One region of the Trichocoleus sp. DQ-A3 genome, then DNA from elsewhere that is predicted to be linked to it. Evidence: predicted binding sites of a transcription regulator. Region 1 holds the regulator's gene; each other region holds the start of a gene.
What was found. Region 1 encodes NtcA, which controls nitrogen genes in cyanobacteria. Its sites were predicted from a motif close to TTTGTANNNNNNNNTACAAA; they were not measured.
Positions count from the first base shown of each region.

Region 2: a site for NtcA is predicted at 1,207-1,226, ahead of urtA (urea ABC transporter substrate-binding protein). Genes of this name have one in related genera too.
Region 3: a site for NtcA is predicted at 1,309-1,328, ahead of NDI44_RS25270 (fumarate reductase/succinate dehydrogenase flavoprotein subunit). Genes of this name have one in related genera too.
Region 4: a site for NtcA is predicted at 1,497-1,516, ahead of rpoD (RNA polymerase sigma factor RpoD). Genes of this name have one in related genera too.

Region 1 covers NZ_JAMPKC010000001.1:7,802-10,007, reverse strand. Annotated here, with positions in the region: gene NDI44_RS00060 (DUF3084 domain-containing protein) at 1-208, opposite strand, end outside; gene ntcA (global nitrogen regulator NtcA) at 456-1,127, opposite strand; gene fabI (enoyl-ACP reductase FabI) at 1,507-2,206, shown strand, end outside.
Region 2 covers NZ_JAMPKC010000019.1:36,933-39,138, reverse strand. Annotated here, with positions in the region: gene urtA (urea ABC transporter substrate-binding protein) at 1-1,118, opposite strand, end outside; gene ureG (urease accessory protein UreG) at 1,259-1,876, opposite strand; gene NDI44_RS21750 (urease accessory protein UreF) at 1,969-2,206, opposite strand, start outside.
Region 3 covers NZ_JAMPKC010000031.1:17,672-19,877, reverse strand. Annotated here, with positions in the region: gene NDI44_RS25270 (fumarate reductase/succinate dehydrogenase flavoprotein subunit) at 1-1,193, opposite strand, end outside; gene NDI44_RS25265 (LysR substrate-binding domain-containing protein) at 1,421-2,206, shown strand, end outside.
Region 4 covers NZ_JAMPKC010000001.1:547,787-549,992, reverse strand. Annotated here, with positions in the region: gene rpoD (RNA polymerase sigma factor RpoD) at 84-1,286, opposite strand; gene NDI44_RS02255 (polysaccharide deacetylase family protein) at 1,945-2,206, opposite strand, start outside.

The sequences.
Region 1 (2,206 bases):
CGCTGGTCGCGAAGATGATTGTTAGTGTTGAGGCAGAAATCGTTAGCCCTGTCAGAATCGTTACTAAAACAGCTGTTTTGCGGGGACGCAGATTGAACAACGACAGGCGTGCTTTTCCCACGCGCGTGCCAATGCGATCGCCTACCGTTGCGATGACGCTTCCCAACACTAAAATAGACAAAATCAGGAAGAGCGCACTGTCGGTCATTGTCTGCTACAGTCATTCCAGTTACAGCCTATCGCATCGCAGGCTAGAGAAAGGGTTAACAGGAATTAAAGATCGAAGGTGAAATCGGAAAGGTTAAAGGTTGGAAGGTTGAAAACTATCCGCTTAAAACCTGACACCTTTTAACTCAACTCCCGACTAAATGTTAAAACTGGATAACCTGCTCGCGCTACCATGCCGTTTTAACCAACAACCTAACCTACAACCTGACGAGAGCCTCTAGCTGTTTTCAAGTAAACTGCTGACTCAGTGTAACTGGGTTGTGTACCGTAATTTTTTTCTTGTGGATAGAAATCATTTTTTCCTCCCGCAAATCTCCCAGTAAGCGGGTGACAGTTACCCTGGTGGAGCCGATTGCTTCTGCGATCGCTTGATGAGAAAGCTTCAGATCGATCGTAATTCCATTGGCGGTAGGAACGCCAAAATCACGGCACAGAATCAACAGAAAACTCACCAAGCGCGATCCCATATCTCGGTGAGCTAATGTCTCAATCATCATTTCTGTTTGCAAAATGCGCGAAGAAAGCCCTCGCAGCATCAACATCGATAGCTCCGGATTATCCTTGAGCGATTGCTCTACCTGATCGATCGGTGCCGAAAGCAGCTCCACTGGCGTAAATGCTACAGCGTGATAAAACCGATCCGAACGATGCCCTGTAATTAAGGACAGTACTCCAAAAACGCTGTTTTCTCGCAGCAGCGCCACGGTAATTTCTTCCCCAGCTTCATACACGCGAGACAGCTTTACTGCACCTTTGAGCAAAAAGTATACCCGTTCAGCCGGGTCTCCTGGGAAAAAGATCGTCTTGCCCCGCTCAAAAGTTTCCACCACGGGTGGAAACGCCCCACCTCCCAGTTGACGGAACACAGCTGCTAGCGGTCTATCTTGCGTCACTGCCACTTCCTTTTTCCTAAATGCTGCCCTACAGACTTCTGCAACTTTCTGTCGGAGGAACTTTAACCATAGCAAAACAACTATGAGAGTTTTCTGACATTAGACACAGATAAACTGACTTCCAAGCGGTTTTTGTGCTATTTGATACAAAATTTTAAAGTAGTTTCCCCGGCTACCTTCTTTAGTTCTCTCCCTGCTCAAGGCAAGTAAGATTATGACGGAAAATGTTGATATCTTGACAGTATCTGCGCTATCGGGTGGGATGCATGGTGAGTAAGGAGGCACGCTCCTTACCCGTACTAGACAGCCTTGCTCCGGGCGATCGCGATCTTGAATACTCCCCTAAATCGGATATCCTCTAATATTGCCTTCAAAATCGACATTTATGCTAGATTTAACCGGAAAAAACGCCCTTGTCACCGGCATTGCCAACAATCGATCGATCGCCTGGGGGATTGCTCAGCAACTGCACCAAGCGGGTGCGAATCTAGGAGTGACTTACCTGCCAGACGACCGGGGTCGCTTTGAAAAAAAAGTGGCAGAGTTGGTAGAACCCCTCAACCCCAGCTTGTTTTTACCCTGCGATGTCCAGAATGAGACCCAAATTCAGTCTACATTTGACGCCATCCGCGATAAGTGGGGTAAGCTAGACATCCTGATCCATTGTCTTGCCTTTGCGAACAAGGAAGATTTATCAGGTGATTTTAGCAACACTACCCGCGCTGGCTTCACCCAAGCTCTAGAAATTAGTACCTATTCTCTGGTGCAACTTGCCGGGTCAGCAAAACCACTGATGACAGAAGGCGGCAGTATTGTCACGCTGACTTATCTAGGCGGCGTTAAGGTGATCCCCAACTACAACGTAATGGGAATTGCCAAGTCTGGATTGGAAATGAGTGTCCGTTACCTGGCATCTGAATTAGGTCCACAGAATATTCGCGTGAATGCAATTTCGGCAGGTCCTATCCGCACTTTGGCATCGTCGGCGGTAGGTGGCATTCTGGATATGATCCATCACGTTGAGGAAGTAGCACCGCTGCGACGCACTGTAACTCAGAAAGAAGTGGGAAATGCGGCTGCTTTCT
Region 2 (2,206 bases), on a different contig from region 1:
TTCTGACCAACCGCAGCCTTTCGCACTGCCTCTAAATCGTCAGCGGTTTTTGCTTTCTCGACAGCTTGTTTCCACAGATAAACAGCAATGTAAGCTGCTTCCATCGGGTCATTTGTTACCCGATCTGGGCCGTATTTTGCCTTAAAAGCTTCGACAAATTTTTTATTCGCCGGGGTATCTACCGTTTGGAAGTAATTCCATGCGGCATATTGGCCTTTGAGATATTCTGTGCCAATTGCTTTGACTTCTTCTTCGGCAATACTGACAGACATTACGGGATATTTATCTGGTCCCAACCCTGCACCTTGCATCTGCTTGAAGAAAGCCACATTACTATCCCCATTTAGGGTATTAAAAATGACGCCGCCATCAGGCAGAGCTGCTTTAATTTTAGTGATGATGGGCGTAACTTCTGTATTGCCTAGGGGTAAATAATCTTCCCCGACGGTTTCGCCGCCTTTTGCCTTTAACTGCTCTTTAATAATCGTATTCGCGGTACGCGGAAAAACGTAATCTGAGCCAACTAGGAAGAATTTTTTACCCTTATTCTGCAAGAGCCAATCGACTGCTGGCTCGATTTGTTGGTTGGGGGCAGCACCCGTATAGAAAATATTTTTGGAACACTCTTGACCCTCGTATTGCACGGGATACCAGAGCATATGACCTTTTTCTTCAAATACTGGCAGCACTGCTTTGCGGCTGGCGGAAGTCCAACAGCCGAAAACGGTGACAACTTTATCCTGATCGATTAGCTTTCTGGCCTTCTCTGCAAAAGTAGGCCAGTCGGATTGACCATCTTCTTCAATTGCTTGAATTTGCTTGCCGAGGACGCCACCGGCTTTATTAATCTCCTCAATTGCCAACAGTTCGGCATCTACAACGCTGTTTTCGCTAATCGCCATCGTGCCGCTGCGAGAGTGCAGAATCCCAACTTTGATGGTGTTTCCTGCACCGGCAGCCGCAACGGATGTCGCGCTGGGAGAGGGAGACGCAGCCGTTGGGCTGGCAGTCTCAGAGGTGGAAGTGGGAGTGCTGCTACAAGCTTTGAGAAGAATACTGGTTCCCAGAGTAGCAGAACCGTATAGAAGAAATTTACGTCGCCCTAATCGCCTTGCCATACCGTTACCGTACTCCTGGCTGAATCAGCCCAATGATAGAGAACATATACAGTTAAGCAGTGATATTAGAGCGATGTTCTGGCAAGAAATTGTTATCAATGATACAAAGAATCGAATTTTTGGAACAGCTTTCGGAAAGGTCAGCTTGCGGTTTCTGAAATTTCGCCCAGATTTAGGCGGATAAAGTCCACCACAGCCGTTAATCCTTGCTGAGTCTTCAAATTCGTAAAGATAAAGGGTTTTTCTCCCCGCATCCTCCGCGCATCGCGTTCCATGACCCCTAAATCTGCTCCCACTTGAGGAGCAAGATCAATTTTGTTGATTGCTAAAAGATCGGATTTAGTAATTCCGGGACCACCTTTGCGCGGAATTTTGTCACCGGCTGCGACATCAATGACGTAAATTGTCAAGTCTACCAGTTCTGGGCTGAAGGTAGCCGCTAAGTTATCGCCGCCACTTTCTAAAAACACTAAGTCTAAATCGGGAAATCGCTGTTCCATCTGTTCAATGGCGGCGATGTTCATGGAAGCGTCTTCGCGGATGGCGGTATGGGGACAGCCGCCAGTTTCGACGCCAAGGATGCGATCGCTTTCCAAGGCGTGACTCCGCACGAGAAACTGGGCATCTTCCTGGGTATAAATATCATTCGTGACTACAGCAATTTGATATTTTTGCCGCATCGCCTTACATAAGGCTTCAACCAAGGCAGTTTTTCCCGAACCCACTGGGCCAGCTACTCCAACCCGAAAAGCATTCATAAAATTTTCTGAAAGCGAATGGCTAATTGCTCATCGTAGCAAGGCAATTAATCATTCGCTATTGACAGCTTTCACAAGCGGTTTGTCTTTGTTTAACTCCGAAATAAGCGCGTGTACTGCGTTTCGTGAGCTATACTCGCCAATGCTAATCCCCAGCCGCAACTACTCAGGGCGTCATCTTCTAACCCTAAAATTTCCTTGGCAGCCTGAATCAAGATGGGTTGTAGTTCTAGGAGTAGCTGTTGCCCAGCCGTTTGTCCGAGGGGAATCAATTTGACCCCGGCTGCGATCAAATTGGTTGCCCAGCTGTGTAAGTAGCCCAAGAGGGTA
Region 3 (2,206 bases), on a different contig from region 1:
ACCGCATTTGTACCTGCCAACCGACCAAATACAAACGCCCCAATCATGTAGTTGTGGGGGACGCTTGCCATATCTCCCGCTGCATATAATCCTGGGACAGTCGTCTCCGCTTTCTCGTTAACCCAGACTCCAGAAGCACTGTGACCGCTACACAAACCGATTTCTGAGATATTCATCTCCACACCATTCGTGCGGTAATTTTCCCCTCTCCCTTCGTGGAATCGCCCTCGGCTGGGTCGTTCATTCGACCACAGAATCGACTCAATTTCTGAAATCGTGTCTTCATCTAAGTGGGTCATCTTCAGTTGAACTGGGCCTTTACCAGAATTCAACTCCTTCCAGATTTCCAGCATCATCTGACCACTCCAGTAGTCGCAACTGATAAAGCGGTGTCCTTCAGCATTGGCGGTGTAAGCTCCAAACGGACTGGCGACATAGGCGCAGGCGGGACCGTTATAGTCCTTCATCAGAGGGTTAATTTGAAAACACTCAATATTGGTGAGTTCTGCGCCTGCGTGATACGCCATTGAATAGCCGTCACCCGCGTTGGTGGGGTTTTCATAAGTGCCGTAGAGATAGCCGGAGGCGGGTAAACCTAAGCGTCCGCAGGCTCCTGTACACAGAACGACTGCTTTTGCCTGAATTACGACAAAATCGCCATTTCGCACGTCAAAGCCTACCGCTCCAATGGCGCGTCCATTCCTGACTAGAACGCGAGTCGCCATTACCCGATTTGTGACTTTGGCTTTGTGGCGCTTTACCTGTCGGGTCAAAATTTGTTTGAGGTCTTTTCCTTCTGGCATCGGTAGCACATATTTACCTACGCGATGCACTTGCTTCAGGTCGTAATTACCGTGAATGTCTTTTTGGAACTTGACGCCCCAGCTTTCCAGTTCTTGAATGACTTCAAAGCCTAATTTCCCAGTTTGGTAGACCGCTTTTTGATTGAGAATGCCATCGTTGGAAATCGTAATTTCGCGAACATATTGCTCTGGGGTAGAATTACCAGGAATGACGGCTGTATTGACCCCATCCATACCCATTGCGATCGCTCCACTGCGACGGATATTCGCTTTTTCTAAAATCAGCACTTCTGCGTCAGGATTTGCCTGTTTTGCTTTGATGGCTGCCATCGTTCCCGCAGTACCACCACCGATGACAAGAACATCGGTCTTCATCCATTGAGTATCCACTCTTGACTCCTCTTCAGTTAGCAAAAACTTTTATAACTTTGTACGAATAAATTCACTAAGTCTGCTTTTTTACCTTTTTTTATATTAGAGAAGAGAATTAAAAGTTACAAGCTTTTTTGTAACCAAAAATACCATCTATTCATTCGCGTTTTTTATGATCTTATAAATTAGCTTTATTCATTCATTAAGCTGTAAAATGAAAATTTCAATTTGGGGGATTAGAGAACGTGGAGGTTTATCAAGTTAAAGTATTTCTGGAGGTAGCTAGGCATCTCAGTTTTACTGAAGCCGCTGATGCTCTAAATCTGACTCAGCCTGCGGTCAGCGCCAAAATAAAATCCCTGGAAACTGAACTAGGAACTGACCTGTTTTATCGTCTTGGTCGTAAGATTCAGCTAACCGAGGTGGGACAGTTTTTATTGGAGGAAGGGCCAAGACTGATTGATGTTGAAAATCAATTGTTTGCCAAAGTCGAAGAAATCAAAAAAGGCAAGTTTGGCAATCTCAAAATCGGCTGCACAGCCGCGATCGCTAATGGATGGCTACCTGAAATTCTCTTCCAGTACCGTCAGCAGTATCCTGGGATTCAAACTCAGTGTGTCGTATTTGATTCGGCTGAATTTCTCTATCGAGCTATTACCAGCAGTCAGATTGATATAGGATTTTCAGATATTAGTTTTGCAGAATTTTCTGAAATTTCAGCAACCCCAATTGCTCCCATTCACTATTCTTTAGTGGTTGCGGCGAACCATCCTTTAGCGAATCAAAGCTGGTTGAGCTTAAAAGAACTGCAAAAAGAGCGATGGGTGATGCTAAATACTGGCTCCCCTAGCCGTTTAGTGTTTGAATCTCGGCTAACTGAATTAGGGATAAATTTTTCGGATTTCGCTCAAGTTGAAACTGTTGATACTCTCAGTTTGATGCGAACCTATATGATGCAGGGTGATTATTTAGGATTTGCTTCTAACTTTGAATTTAAGTCTGAATGTCAATCGGGAATGCTTGTTGCAATT
Region 4 (2,206 bases), 540 kb from region 1:
CCAGTTTTTTGTTTCCCAAATAATAGTAGGGGCAGGTAAAGAAACCCGCCCCTACTATTATTTATCTCGCTAAAAAGGATTGTCTAGCGAATGTATTCTTTGAGAATACTGTTGCGATTGGGATGCCGCAACTTGCGGAGAGCTTTCGCTTCAATTTGACGAATCCGTTCGCGGGTAACGTTGAAGATTTGACCGATTTCTTCAAGAGTTTTCATGCGTCCATCATCCAAACCGTAGCGCAGACGCAGCACATCCCGTTCGCGGGGGCTGAGGGTGTCGAGGACGCTTTCTAGATCTTCCCGGAGGAGGTTTTTAGAAACTTGATCTTCGGGGGTTTCACCATCTGCTTCGATGAAGTCACCCAGACGGGAGTCTTCTTCTTTACCGATGGGAGTTTCTAGAGAAATGGGTAACTGAGCTGATTTAGCAATGAATCGCAGTTTCTCGATGGTCATTTCCATACGAGTAGCGATTTCTTCTTCAGTGGGTTTGCGACCCATTTCTTGGGATAGAAGCTTGGTAGTTTTTTTGATCCGAGAAATGGTTTCGTACAGGTGAACAGGTAGTCGAATGGTGCGAGATTGATCCGCGATCGCTCTCGTGATTGCCTGACGAATCCACCACGTTGCATAGGTGGAGAATTTGTAACCTTTTTCGTGGTCAAATTTTTCAGCGGCTCGAATCAAGCCTAGACTGCCTTCCTGAATCAAGTCTTGGAAGGATAAGCCGCGATTCATATATTTTTTGGCAATCGAAACCACCAAACGCAGGTTTGACTGCACCATTTTGTCTTTAGCACGGCGACCTACATAGAGGCGATGTCGGAACGCTGGTAGGCGCTTCTTCACCTCTTTAGACCACTCTTCTTGTTGCGGTTCTCGCCCTAGCTGAGTAGCGAGTTGTTCCCAGACTCGCTCAGATTTCAGCACTCCCTCAGCCCACTCTATATCCTGCGGTTCCCGCTCCAGATTTTCGATCAGTTGCTCGCGCAAACGCTCTAATTCTAGTAAGTCGGCTATCTTGCGTGCGAGTTCAATTTCTTCATCGGCTCTTAAGAGACGAATCCGACCAATTTCTTGTAAATAGAGACGAATCGAATCCTCAGTGTAGTGTTTCTTTTTCGTTTGCACCCGACGACGGGATCTACTGACCTTACCAGGCTTACCTTCGTCTTCATCGGGCGTTACGTCTACAAAGTCGTCTTGATCCGCGTCTTCATCAATTAAGAGATCCAACTCGCTCTCAGGCGGAGTGATGATTTCGAGTACGTCGTTGGCCTGGGTCATGCCGAATTCCTCATGCTCCTTCAGTTAAAGACCAGAAGATGGTGTTAGTTAATCTACAAAACAAGTTAGCCAGTCGTTTACCTTGCCAGCTTTCAACGCTTGCTGACTGGCTCAATGAGAGAAAAGAGAGAATGCGCTTGCGTGCAACGCCAGCGTTCGATAACCGCGTTGAAATAGGTGTTAATGCTGGTAGTGTTCAAAACCTTTCCGATTGTAGCCTTTCTCACAAAACTTGCACGCTTTTGGTTTATTTAAACCTTCAAATATGAAGTTAATGTCAAGGCGGCTTTTCCCAATGGATAATCCGATTGGAATTGATACACCCACTCCGATCTCATCTCCTTCAACTAGCTTGTACAGGATTTACCAGCAACACTCGCTGGTTGATTTGGTGATGCCTCCAGCCAGTTGAGCGCTGTCTTTCTATAAATAGCCTATAGTTAAGCGTCAAAGGTTTGGGGAGAGTAGCACTAAGCAGTAATGAACGTTTAGGCAAAACTAGAGAAAATATTGCTTGATTTCGCATTTTGCTTAAATGCAACTCTATCCTACTGACGCTTGATGGGCGATGGGTTGCGACAAATGGCTGAATTCTATTCCGTCATTCTAATCAACAAGAGCCAAAATGTGACAGAGAAAACATCAATATATTTCGTATTTAGGTTAAAGAGGTCAACTGACTTTGCTGCCACAGCGCATCGATGGTAACAAATTGATATCCTTGCTGCAATAGTTTAGGCACTAACTGGGCGGTCGTTTCAGCCACATCTTGACCTCCATAATAGCCATCATGCAAAACAATGACCGAACCATTTTGGACTTGCCGCAAAACTCGCTGTACGACGACGCTAACCCCAGGCTGTACCCAGTCTTCCGGCACCACGCTCCACATGACAGGTCGATAGTTCCACTGCTGCAAT